One region of the Lactobacillus sp. ESL0785 genome, then DNA from elsewhere that is predicted to be linked to it. Evidence: riboswitches for the same ligand, from Rfam matches in the RefSeq annotation. Region 1 holds a riboswitch; each other region holds the start of a gene.
What was found. Region 1 has a riboswitch for thiamine pyrophosphate ahead of OZY43_RS02300 (ECF transporter S component). Riboswitches for the same ligand answer to the same signal wherever they lie in the genome.
Positions count from the first base shown of each region.

Region 2: it holds a riboswitch for thiamine pyrophosphate, as region 1 does, so the genes downstream of both, OZY43_RS00535 (ABC transporter ATP-binding protein) here and OZY43_RS02300 (ECF transporter S component) in region 1, are expected to answer to the same signal.
Region 3: it holds a riboswitch for thiamine pyrophosphate, as region 1 does, so the genes downstream of both, thiW (energy coupling factor transporter S component ThiW) here and OZY43_RS02300 (ECF transporter S component) in region 1, are expected to answer to the same signal.
Region 4: it holds a riboswitch for thiamine pyrophosphate, as region 1 does, so the genes downstream of both, thiM (hydroxyethylthiazole kinase) here and OZY43_RS02300 (ECF transporter S component) in region 1, are expected to answer to the same signal.

Region 1 covers NZ_CP113916.1:445,131-447,334, reverse strand. The annotation lists gene OZY43_RS02305 (ECF transporter S component) at 1-532, opposite strand, end outside; gene OZY43_RS02300 (ECF transporter S component) at 555-1,133, opposite strand; TPP riboswitch at 1,182-1,270, opposite strand; gene OZY43_RS02295 (hypothetical protein) at 1,334-1,654, opposite strand; gene OZY43_RS02290 (MupG family TIM beta-alpha barrel fold protein) at 1,654-2,204, opposite strand, start outside.
Region 2 covers NZ_CP113916.1:109,084-111,287, forward strand. The annotation lists gene OZY43_RS00535 (ABC transporter ATP-binding protein) at 1-1,306, opposite strand, end outside; TPP riboswitch at 1,356-1,445, opposite strand; gene OZY43_RS00540 (helix-turn-helix transcriptional regulator) at 1,568-2,204, shown strand, end outside.
Region 3 covers NZ_CP113916.1:194,844-197,047, forward strand. The annotation lists gene OZY43_RS00975 (pyrimidine-nucleoside phosphorylase) at 1-701, shown strand, start outside; gene thiW (energy coupling factor transporter S component ThiW) at 796-1,308, opposite strand; TPP riboswitch at 1,373-1,463, opposite strand; gene OZY43_RS00985 (histidine phosphatase family protein) at 1,519-2,163, opposite strand; gene OZY43_RS00990 (matrixin family metalloprotease) at 2,185-2,204, opposite strand, start outside.
Region 4 covers NZ_CP113916.1:1,624,491-1,626,694, forward strand. The annotation lists gene OZY43_RS07700 (AEC family transporter) at 1-492, shown strand, start outside; TPP riboswitch at 596-697, shown strand; gene thiM (hydroxyethylthiazole kinase) at 782-1,570, shown strand; gene thiD (bifunctional hydroxymethylpyrimidine kinase/phosphomethylpyrimidine kinase) at 1,583-2,204, shown strand, end outside.

The DNA of each region.
Region 1 (2,204 bases):
ACTTAACCAAAATGCCATCAAAAACAATGGCCGAACAAAGATCAATTAAAAAAATACTAAGTTGTAATTGCCACGAATAATAATTTAAACCATAAACAAGGTATCTTCTAACAAACGCACCAATGCCAGCGCAAACAGCTCCAGTTAAGACACTTTTCCACGAAAACTTTTGATATCGTTCTTTTTTCGGGAAAAAACCTATTTCATTTGTCGCTCCCTGAACTAAGCCAGAAACTATTGTCATAATGCCCCATTGACCACCTAGCAGCATTTCAACCACAGAAGCCAAAACTTCACCAATTATTCCAGCCCCTGGCAAGGGAACAAAGTACATGGTTAACGGTGCTGCAATTAGCCATAACCCTGTAAAGATAGAATCCGTTGCTGGTGCAAAGCCTGTCGGTACCAATAAGATTTTGCCTAAATTATATAAATTATCAACACCAAACTCGTAGATAAAACCTAATAAAATCCCAATTAAGACAACAAAAATAATTGCTTTAATATTCCATTTTGAAAATCTAATAAACATCATTCGCCAGATTCAAATTAATTTACGCTAAGCGCGGCCGCAAAGCACGATCAAATAAGTTGGTAATCAACTTTACCAAAACCCCGTCAAATACAAGTGCAGAAACAATGTCAGTAATAAACATGACAACTTGCAAAGTTATGCTAAATTTATTCCAACCATATAAGAAATAAGTTGGAATAAATGCACCTAGTCCTGCAAAAAATGCTCCAGTCATAACACTTTTCCACGTAAATTGTTGGTAACGTTCTTTTTTCGGGAAAAAGCCAATCTCGTTGGTTGCTCCTTGAATTAAGCCAGAAACAACGGTAATTGCACCCCATTGACCACCAATCGCCATTTCAACAATTGCTGCTAAGACTTCCCCAACTGTACCTGAACCTACAGTAGGGACAAAGTACATAGCCAATGGCGCTGCAATTAACCATAAACCAGAAAAGACAGTATCTGTCACTGGCGCAAAACCGGTTGGCAATAACGCCATTTTAACTAAGTTATAAGCCCAATTAAAGCCGTATGTATAAATGATACCCATAATAATACCTATTAAAGCCACCAAAATAATCGACTTCACATTCCATTTGGATGATCTTGTGAACATAAAAAATACTCCTAACTAACTATGACGTCAGCAAGGAGTACAAATTAAATGCTTGTATTAACACTTCCCTAACGCAGGTATTGTCCTGTTCAGGTTCCAAGGGTATTTCTCAGCTATCAGCACCCCTAGTGACGTTACTTATAAATTAGATATAGTATAGCACAATCATTACTATAAAAAAATCCCCCAATATAGCTTAATTAATGCTTTTTATTTTTGGTAGTTGTTTTACGAATCCATTTAGCAATTATTCCCTTGCCTTCACCCTTCATTGTCGCCTGAAAATTACGACTAAAGGCAATCAAAAAGACCATACAGCAAAAGGCAAAGATAACCATCGCTAACATAAGTACAACTTTATTTTTGCAATAAACCAGAATAATTGTTAGCAATACAATACTGATTACTTCAAGAAGAATACTGTAAATGCGATAACCCGCGCGATAAACCTGCGCGACCAATTTAAGAGCTACTAAAAACAAGACCAGCAAAACTACGACAATAACTAAAGCAGTACCCATTATTCATCCTGATGGCTTTCAAACTTAAATTTAGTCCACGGCCGCAAATATTTGAGTAATGACAATTCGCTTGGTTTAATTGCAGCAATCTTATTTTTCCGTTTATCACTATGCGGCTGTAAAACAACTTGTAGCTCATTCTTATAAATCCCGAAGTCATCATTACCAATTAAGATATCGCCGACTTGAAATTGTTCTTGATTATCATGAGCAGGATTAGCTTCATCACGATGCCAAACTCGTGGCATAGTTGAACGAGCTACTAAGGCATTGCTATCACCACGGCGAAAATGCTTATCTTCTAACAAAATTTGCTTTTCTAATGGACTAATACTTGGCAACAAATCAACATCAAAAGAAAGCATATATCTGTCTAATTCGCTCAGCCGACGTAATTCATCTTCACTAGCATATGAATTACCAATAATGACATCATCAATTAAATTAGTCATAAATAATGACTTAGCCTGTACCTCAATCGGTAAGTATCGGTCGTTTTCACGTGTTGGCAAACCATCATTCACATCCCATGGACCATGTTTACCACATT
Region 2 (2,204 bases), 340 kb from region 1:
AATCGGCAAGACCAGTTAGTTCGTGGCTGATGATTAATAAGGTCTGACCACGATTTTTTTGGCTTTCTTTTAGTAGATGCATCACTTTTTGGCTAGATAAGTGATCGAGGCCATTTAGTGGTTCATCAATTAGCAGCACGTCTTGGTCTGCAATTAACATTAAAAGAATTTGTAATTTCTTTTGTTGTCCGCCTGATAACGAATAAACTACTTGGTCAAGGTGATTGTCTAATTCAAGGTAATCTAAGGCTTGTGCAATTTTAGCGTCAGTAAAGTAGTGATTAGTGCGTTGCTTTTTGCTTAATGCCAATTCGTCGTTAACCGTAACGCTTAAAAATTGATCGCGTGCATTTTGAAAAATTTGTGCAACATGTAGGAGATATTTTCTTGTCTTCAGGTGACGTAATTCATTACCGTGGTAAGTTAAACTGCCGTTGTAAGGCATCATTTTAGTGAGGGCATTGAAAAGCGAAGTCTTGCCAACACCATTTGCGCCTGTAATTAGTGTGGTTTTACCAGCAATAATTTTTAAGTTGTCTTGTTGCAATAAGCATCGTCTGTGAATTAACTCTGTTTGAGTTAAATTAAAACAGATATTTTCACTTGGTGCCGGTAAGGTAAACGAATAACTAGACTGCTGTTGTTCAACATCTAGGAGCTGTTGCTTGTAAGTAGGAGATACTTCAAATACTTGTTGCTTTTTAAATTGAAACAGATGATCACAGATATTGCGGTAGCCGCTTAAGATATGGTCGCTTAATAAAATTGTCTTGCCTTGGTCACGTAAATGGGCGAGCTTCGTAATTAAAAAGCTGCGAGCTTTCGGATCACAGCTGGCAAAGGGTTCATCAAGCAATAGTAAATCAACGTCCATGGCAACTAGGACAGCTAGAGCTACACGTTGCTGTTCACCGCCAGACATGGTGTTAATCTTTTGGTCAAGTAAGTTAGTAATTTGAGCAAAGTTAATCCCAGCTGTTAAGCGTTCTTCATAATGAGAGCGGTCAATTTGTAAATTTTCTAGTGCAAAAATAATTTCTTCACGCGGTGTTGCCATTGTAAATTGTTCACCCGCATTCTGAAACATCATTGCGGTTTTTAAGCCACCGAGGTTGATGGTGCCGGTGACTTTACCGGCATATTTTGGATATAATCCGGCTAAAATCTTGAGCAAAGTTGATTTACCACAACCGGTAGGACCAATTAAGAGAGAAAATTTTCTTGCGGGAATTTTCAAGTTAACGTGATCGAGAATTTTAGTGTTTTGGTCGTATGAAAAAGTTAAATCGTTACTTGTAATCGTCAATGTTCTGTCCTAAATTAAAAAAATCGTCAGGGCTACTGCTCTGACGACGTAAAAAATCATTCATTTTCCCTTCGCTGGCATTATCCATAGCAGGTTCAATGGGTATCTTCTCAGCCTTGCGGCACCCCAATCTTATTAATTTGATTGTACATGAAAGTACTTTTTTTGTCTACTTGTCTAAATTAGCCACAAAAAATAATTATCATTAAAATGTATTTTTGTTATATAATAAAATTATTAAAATATTAACAAGAAGGTGAAATGATGGCAGCGGTTAAATTAGAGCAATATTTAGCGAGCATTTTGAGTGCAACCAATGAAGATACAAACGAATTGTGTCTGCAAGCCGGCAGCAACTTTAATTTATTTACAACATATCTTGAAAATCATAATACAGGCTTACATCGTTATCAGACAGCTACCGCTATGCTGCTTTATGCGGCAGGTGGTCAAACTAACTTGCAGGTCAATGGGCAAACTTTTGCATTGGAAACAGGTAACTTGATTTTATTGATGCCAAAGTGTGATTACGAAATTGGTAAACAAGCTAAACGGGATATTTTGGTCAAGTTGGAATTTAAGGCTGATGTGCAGAAGTCATTAATAAAACTGGCGGCGAATGAACCACGTGAAAAGCAGATTGTAGAACAATTACGTAATAACCTAAAGGTTAACCGGCTTTTATATCTGAAAAGTACGCCGCTTGCACAACCGGCACAAATAATTGAACGAATAATTGATGAATATTTAAAGCATAATTTATTTAGTCAAAGTGTGATTATGGCGCAGCTGCAGCTGTTACTTGTTTCTGCAATTCGTAATCGGAATTTTGCGGCTGCATCAGAGCCTACACAGCAATTTGCTGATGCTACGTTAGAAAGTTATATTGATGCTAATT
Region 3 (2,204 bases), 250 kb from region 1:
TTAAAACCGGTTCTGGTGCCTTTATGAAGACCTTGCCAGAGTCTGAAGAATTGGCACATGCCTTAGTAGAAATTGGTAAGGGTGTCGGCATGAAGTGCATGGCACTGATTTCTGATATGAACCAACCTTTAGGTAATAAAGTTGGTAATACATTAGAAATTGAAGAAACGCTTGATGTACTTAAAGGCAAGGGTCCGAAAGATTTAGTTGATCTAGTACTCACACTTGGTAGTCATATGGTTGTTTTAGGTGAAAAAGCCAAGACAATTGAAGAAGCTCGGCAATTGCTTGAACAAACGATTATTGATGGTTCTGCTCTTGATCGCTTTAAGGCAATGGTAATTGCTCAGGGTGGCAATAGTAAGGTAATTGATGACTACAGCATTATGCCGCACGCCCAATATCAGATTGAATTGCCAGCATTAGAAAGTGGCTATTTAGCACAATTAGCTGCAGATGAAGTTGGCATTGCCAGTATGAAGCTTGGTGGCGGCCGTGAAAAGGCTGATGATCAACTTGATTATGGTGTTGGTATTGAGCTTAACAAGAAGGTCGGCGACAAGGTTGAAAAAGGTGAATCTTTGCTGACAATTCATGCTAACCGCAAAGATGTTGCTGATATTAAGGCTCTGCTTTATAACTGTATTAAGATTGCAGATGAGGCTAAGCCTTACCCCATGATTTATAAAGTAATTGAATAATTAAATAAATAGCGTCCATCAAATCTATTATTATAGTTTGAAAGACGCTATTTTTATTACAGGTGTATTTGAATTTTGTAAAATATTTTAACTTTTATTCGAAAAATAATTGCCTAATTTTTTGAAATTGGCGCACTTTACCTAATTTTAGTAAGACAATCAAGGCAACTGCAGAACCAATAATGGCAGCTCCAATAAACCGCGGTGTGTAAACAAACCAGTAAAGATTGTTGCTGCTGCCAGTGAACCAAACCATAACCGGATAAGAAAGCAGCGAGCCGATAATTCCCGTACCGATAATTTCGCCAAGGCAGGCCGCCCAAATGTTTCGGGTTAACTTATAAAAAATGCCGGCTAAAAGTGCTCCAAAAATAGCGCCAGTCAGGGCTAATGGTGGAATACCCATAATAAGCATTCTGATAATGCCACACAAGGTTGCCATAATTGTGACGTAAACTGGTCCTAACATGCTGGCACCAATGATATTAATGACGCTGGACATCGGTGCCATCCCTTCTACACGAAAGATGGGTGATAACACTACATCGAGTGCGACCATAATTGCTAATATTGTAAGCTTCTTGGTTTGTTTTCCTTTATTAGTCATTTTTTCCTCCTAATTCAAAGCAAGCAGCCTACAAAAAATCCTCTTCGCGACATAACGAAGGGGATTTTGCTTAATTGCCTATCCCTTGCGCTGGTATTATCCAGATCAGGTTCGTGGGTTTAATCTCAGCTTGTTAAGCACCCCATAGACTCTTGTTCATTAATATTTAACTGTATTATACGCTTTCATAATTATGAAAGAAAGTACCAATTATAACTTCATTTTGTTATATGAAGTAACTTTTTTCTCTTTTTCAGTCATTGTCATGATGGTAATGGATGCATTACGGGGACCACGAGTAATATCAAAATCGCTAAAGCGTTCAGCAATACTACGAATGGTAAAGCCATGTGTGACTAATAGAATATTTTCTGCACCATCAAGTTGGCTAATTAGGTCAAATCCCTGATCGACGCGGTGCCAATATTCTGCCGCGTTTTCTGCATTATGAAAGGGATCTGCTTCTTTGATCCAATCAGTTGCGGTATCAATGGTTTCATTTTTAAATAAATCGTAGTGGTTCTTGTAGCCATGAGGCCCACCAATCATTTGCCATGCCATGTCCGTATCCATACCTTCAAAATAGCCGTAAAAGTGTTCACGAAAAAAGGGCGTGGCAATGTGCTGGATTTCATTATGGTTAACGTTGTGCTTGATAATGATGTCGCAAGTGTCACTTGCTCGCTTTAGATCACTTGATAATGCAATATCAAATGGGATATCTTTCAACGCTTGCCCAGCCGCATCAGCACCAGCAATTCCGTCGTCAGTTAATGGCGTATCGCACCAACCCTGCATTTTGTTATAGCGGTTAATATAAGTTTGACCGTGACGAATGATATAAATTCTTTTCATCCTGTTACTCCTACTTGAAAATCACTGCTCGTGATAAATCT
Region 4 (2,204 bases), 510 kb from region 1:
GATAAGAAGGTCAGCCACAAAATTAATTGGAAAAAATTATTGCCTATGCCGCTTGTTGGCTTTGTGGTTGCTTTAGTCTGGATGTTATTAGGTATCCCCGTACCAAGCTTCCTTAACTCTACCCTAACTTACGTTGGCAACTTAGTAACTCCACTTTCACTTGTCTATATTGGCATTGTCTTGCACGATGCTGGAATTAAAAATGTTAAGTTTGACCGTGATTCAATCTTAGCTTTAATTGGCCGTTTTATCCTTTCACCAATCATTTTAATTACCTTAATTAAAATCGGAATGAGCGCCGGCTTTAACATGCCAAGCTTGATGCGACAGACTTTAATTGTGCAATCAGCAACACCAATGCTAGCTGTTTTACCAATTTTAGCTAACGAATCACACGGTGATGTTAAGTATGCAACTAATATTGTAGTTGAAAGCACCATTTTATTTATTATCGTTGTCCCAATTTTAATGACTATTTTACAATTTATCTAACTTCATCAGCATTTACACATTTATAAATTTTATGACCGTCCAACTTAAATAAAGTTGGACATTTTTATTTGTATTCTCTAATAAAATCGTCTATACTTGAAAGCGATAACACGAGGGGTGCCTTTTAGGCTGAGATGAAATTTTATTTCGGACCCTTTGAACCTGTAAGCCAATACTTGCGCAAGGAACGTGTCAAACTAACTTCAGCTTTGACGTTTTCTGCGTTAAAGCTTTTTATTTTGCTAACAGTAGTTCTAAGCACTCCTCCAATTAATTTTAGGAGAGAATTATGCAGTTAGAATTATTAGATAAATTACGTAAGCAAAATCCTGTTGTACTCAATGCAGCTAACTTTGTGACTGTTCAAGATGTTGCTAATGGCTTAAATGCAATTGGTGCTTCCCCAATTATGAGTAATGAAATCGATGAAACTGATGAAATGGTCAACATGGCTTCATCTGTGGCTATTAACATGGGCAGCTTAACTAAGTTGCAAATTGCTCACATGAAAAAAATGGGTGATTTGGCTCGAGAATATCGTAAGCCGATCGTGCTTGATCCTGTAGCGATCGGTGCTGTACGTTATCGACTGAATATCGCTCAAGATCTACTCTGGAACTTTCACGTCGGAATTATTCGCGGTAATGCTGGTGAAATTGCTGCTTTAGGTGAATTTAATTGGCATGCTAAAGGAATAGATGCTGGTTCTGGTACTGGCAACCTTGATGAAATTACCAAAAAAGTAGCCCAGAAATACCATTGTGTAGTTATTGCCAGTGGCGCTACTGACACTATTAGTGATGGTCACAATCTGGTTCATGTGCATAATGGCACCCCTCTCTTCCAGGTACACGTTGGTTCAGGCGACATGCTAACCAGTATTGTAGCTGCTTTTAGTGCTGTAACTAACAACCTTTTTGAAGCTGCTCAAGTTGCCACTTTAATTTTTGGAGCAACAGGACAATTATTAGTTCAAGACCATCCTAATGTTGGCCCTGGTAGTTTTAGCATGTACTTAATGGACTATTTAGCTAAAGTAAAAACTACTGATATTGAAAAAATTGCTGATTATGATTAAAGGAAGTATCTTATGGCAACCAAAATTAATTCATTTCCCCAAGTTCTAACAATTGCCGGAACTGATTCAGGTGGTGGTGCCGGAATTATGGCCGATCTGAAAACTTTTCAAATGCAAGGCGTTTTCGGCACTGCCGTCGTAGTAGCTGTCACCGCACAAAACACTCTCGGTGTACAGGCATCACACTTGCTTCCGCTTGAGATGATTGACGCACAATGTGCATCTTTAGCAGCAGACTTTAATATTCGCGCGACTAAAACTGGTATGCTCGGTGATGCCGAACATGTTCACCAAGTTGCCTTAAACTTGCAAAAATATGACTTTGGACCGATTACTGTCGATCCAGTCATGGTCGCTAAAGGTGGAGCCCACTTGTTAAGTGCAGATGCAGTTGAAACCGTAAAAACTGAACTTTTACCTCTCGCCAACTTAATAACACCCAATTTACCAGAAGCACAGGTATTAACTGGCATAAAAGTCACTAATGAGCAACAATATCCAAATTTAGCTCATTCATTACAAGCTCTAGGCGTTAAAAATGTCTTGATTAAAGGTGGTCACTCAACTGATGAACAAGTTCGCGACTTTGCCTTGCTAGAGGACGGTTCTAGCTTTTGGGTCAGCAGTCCACGAA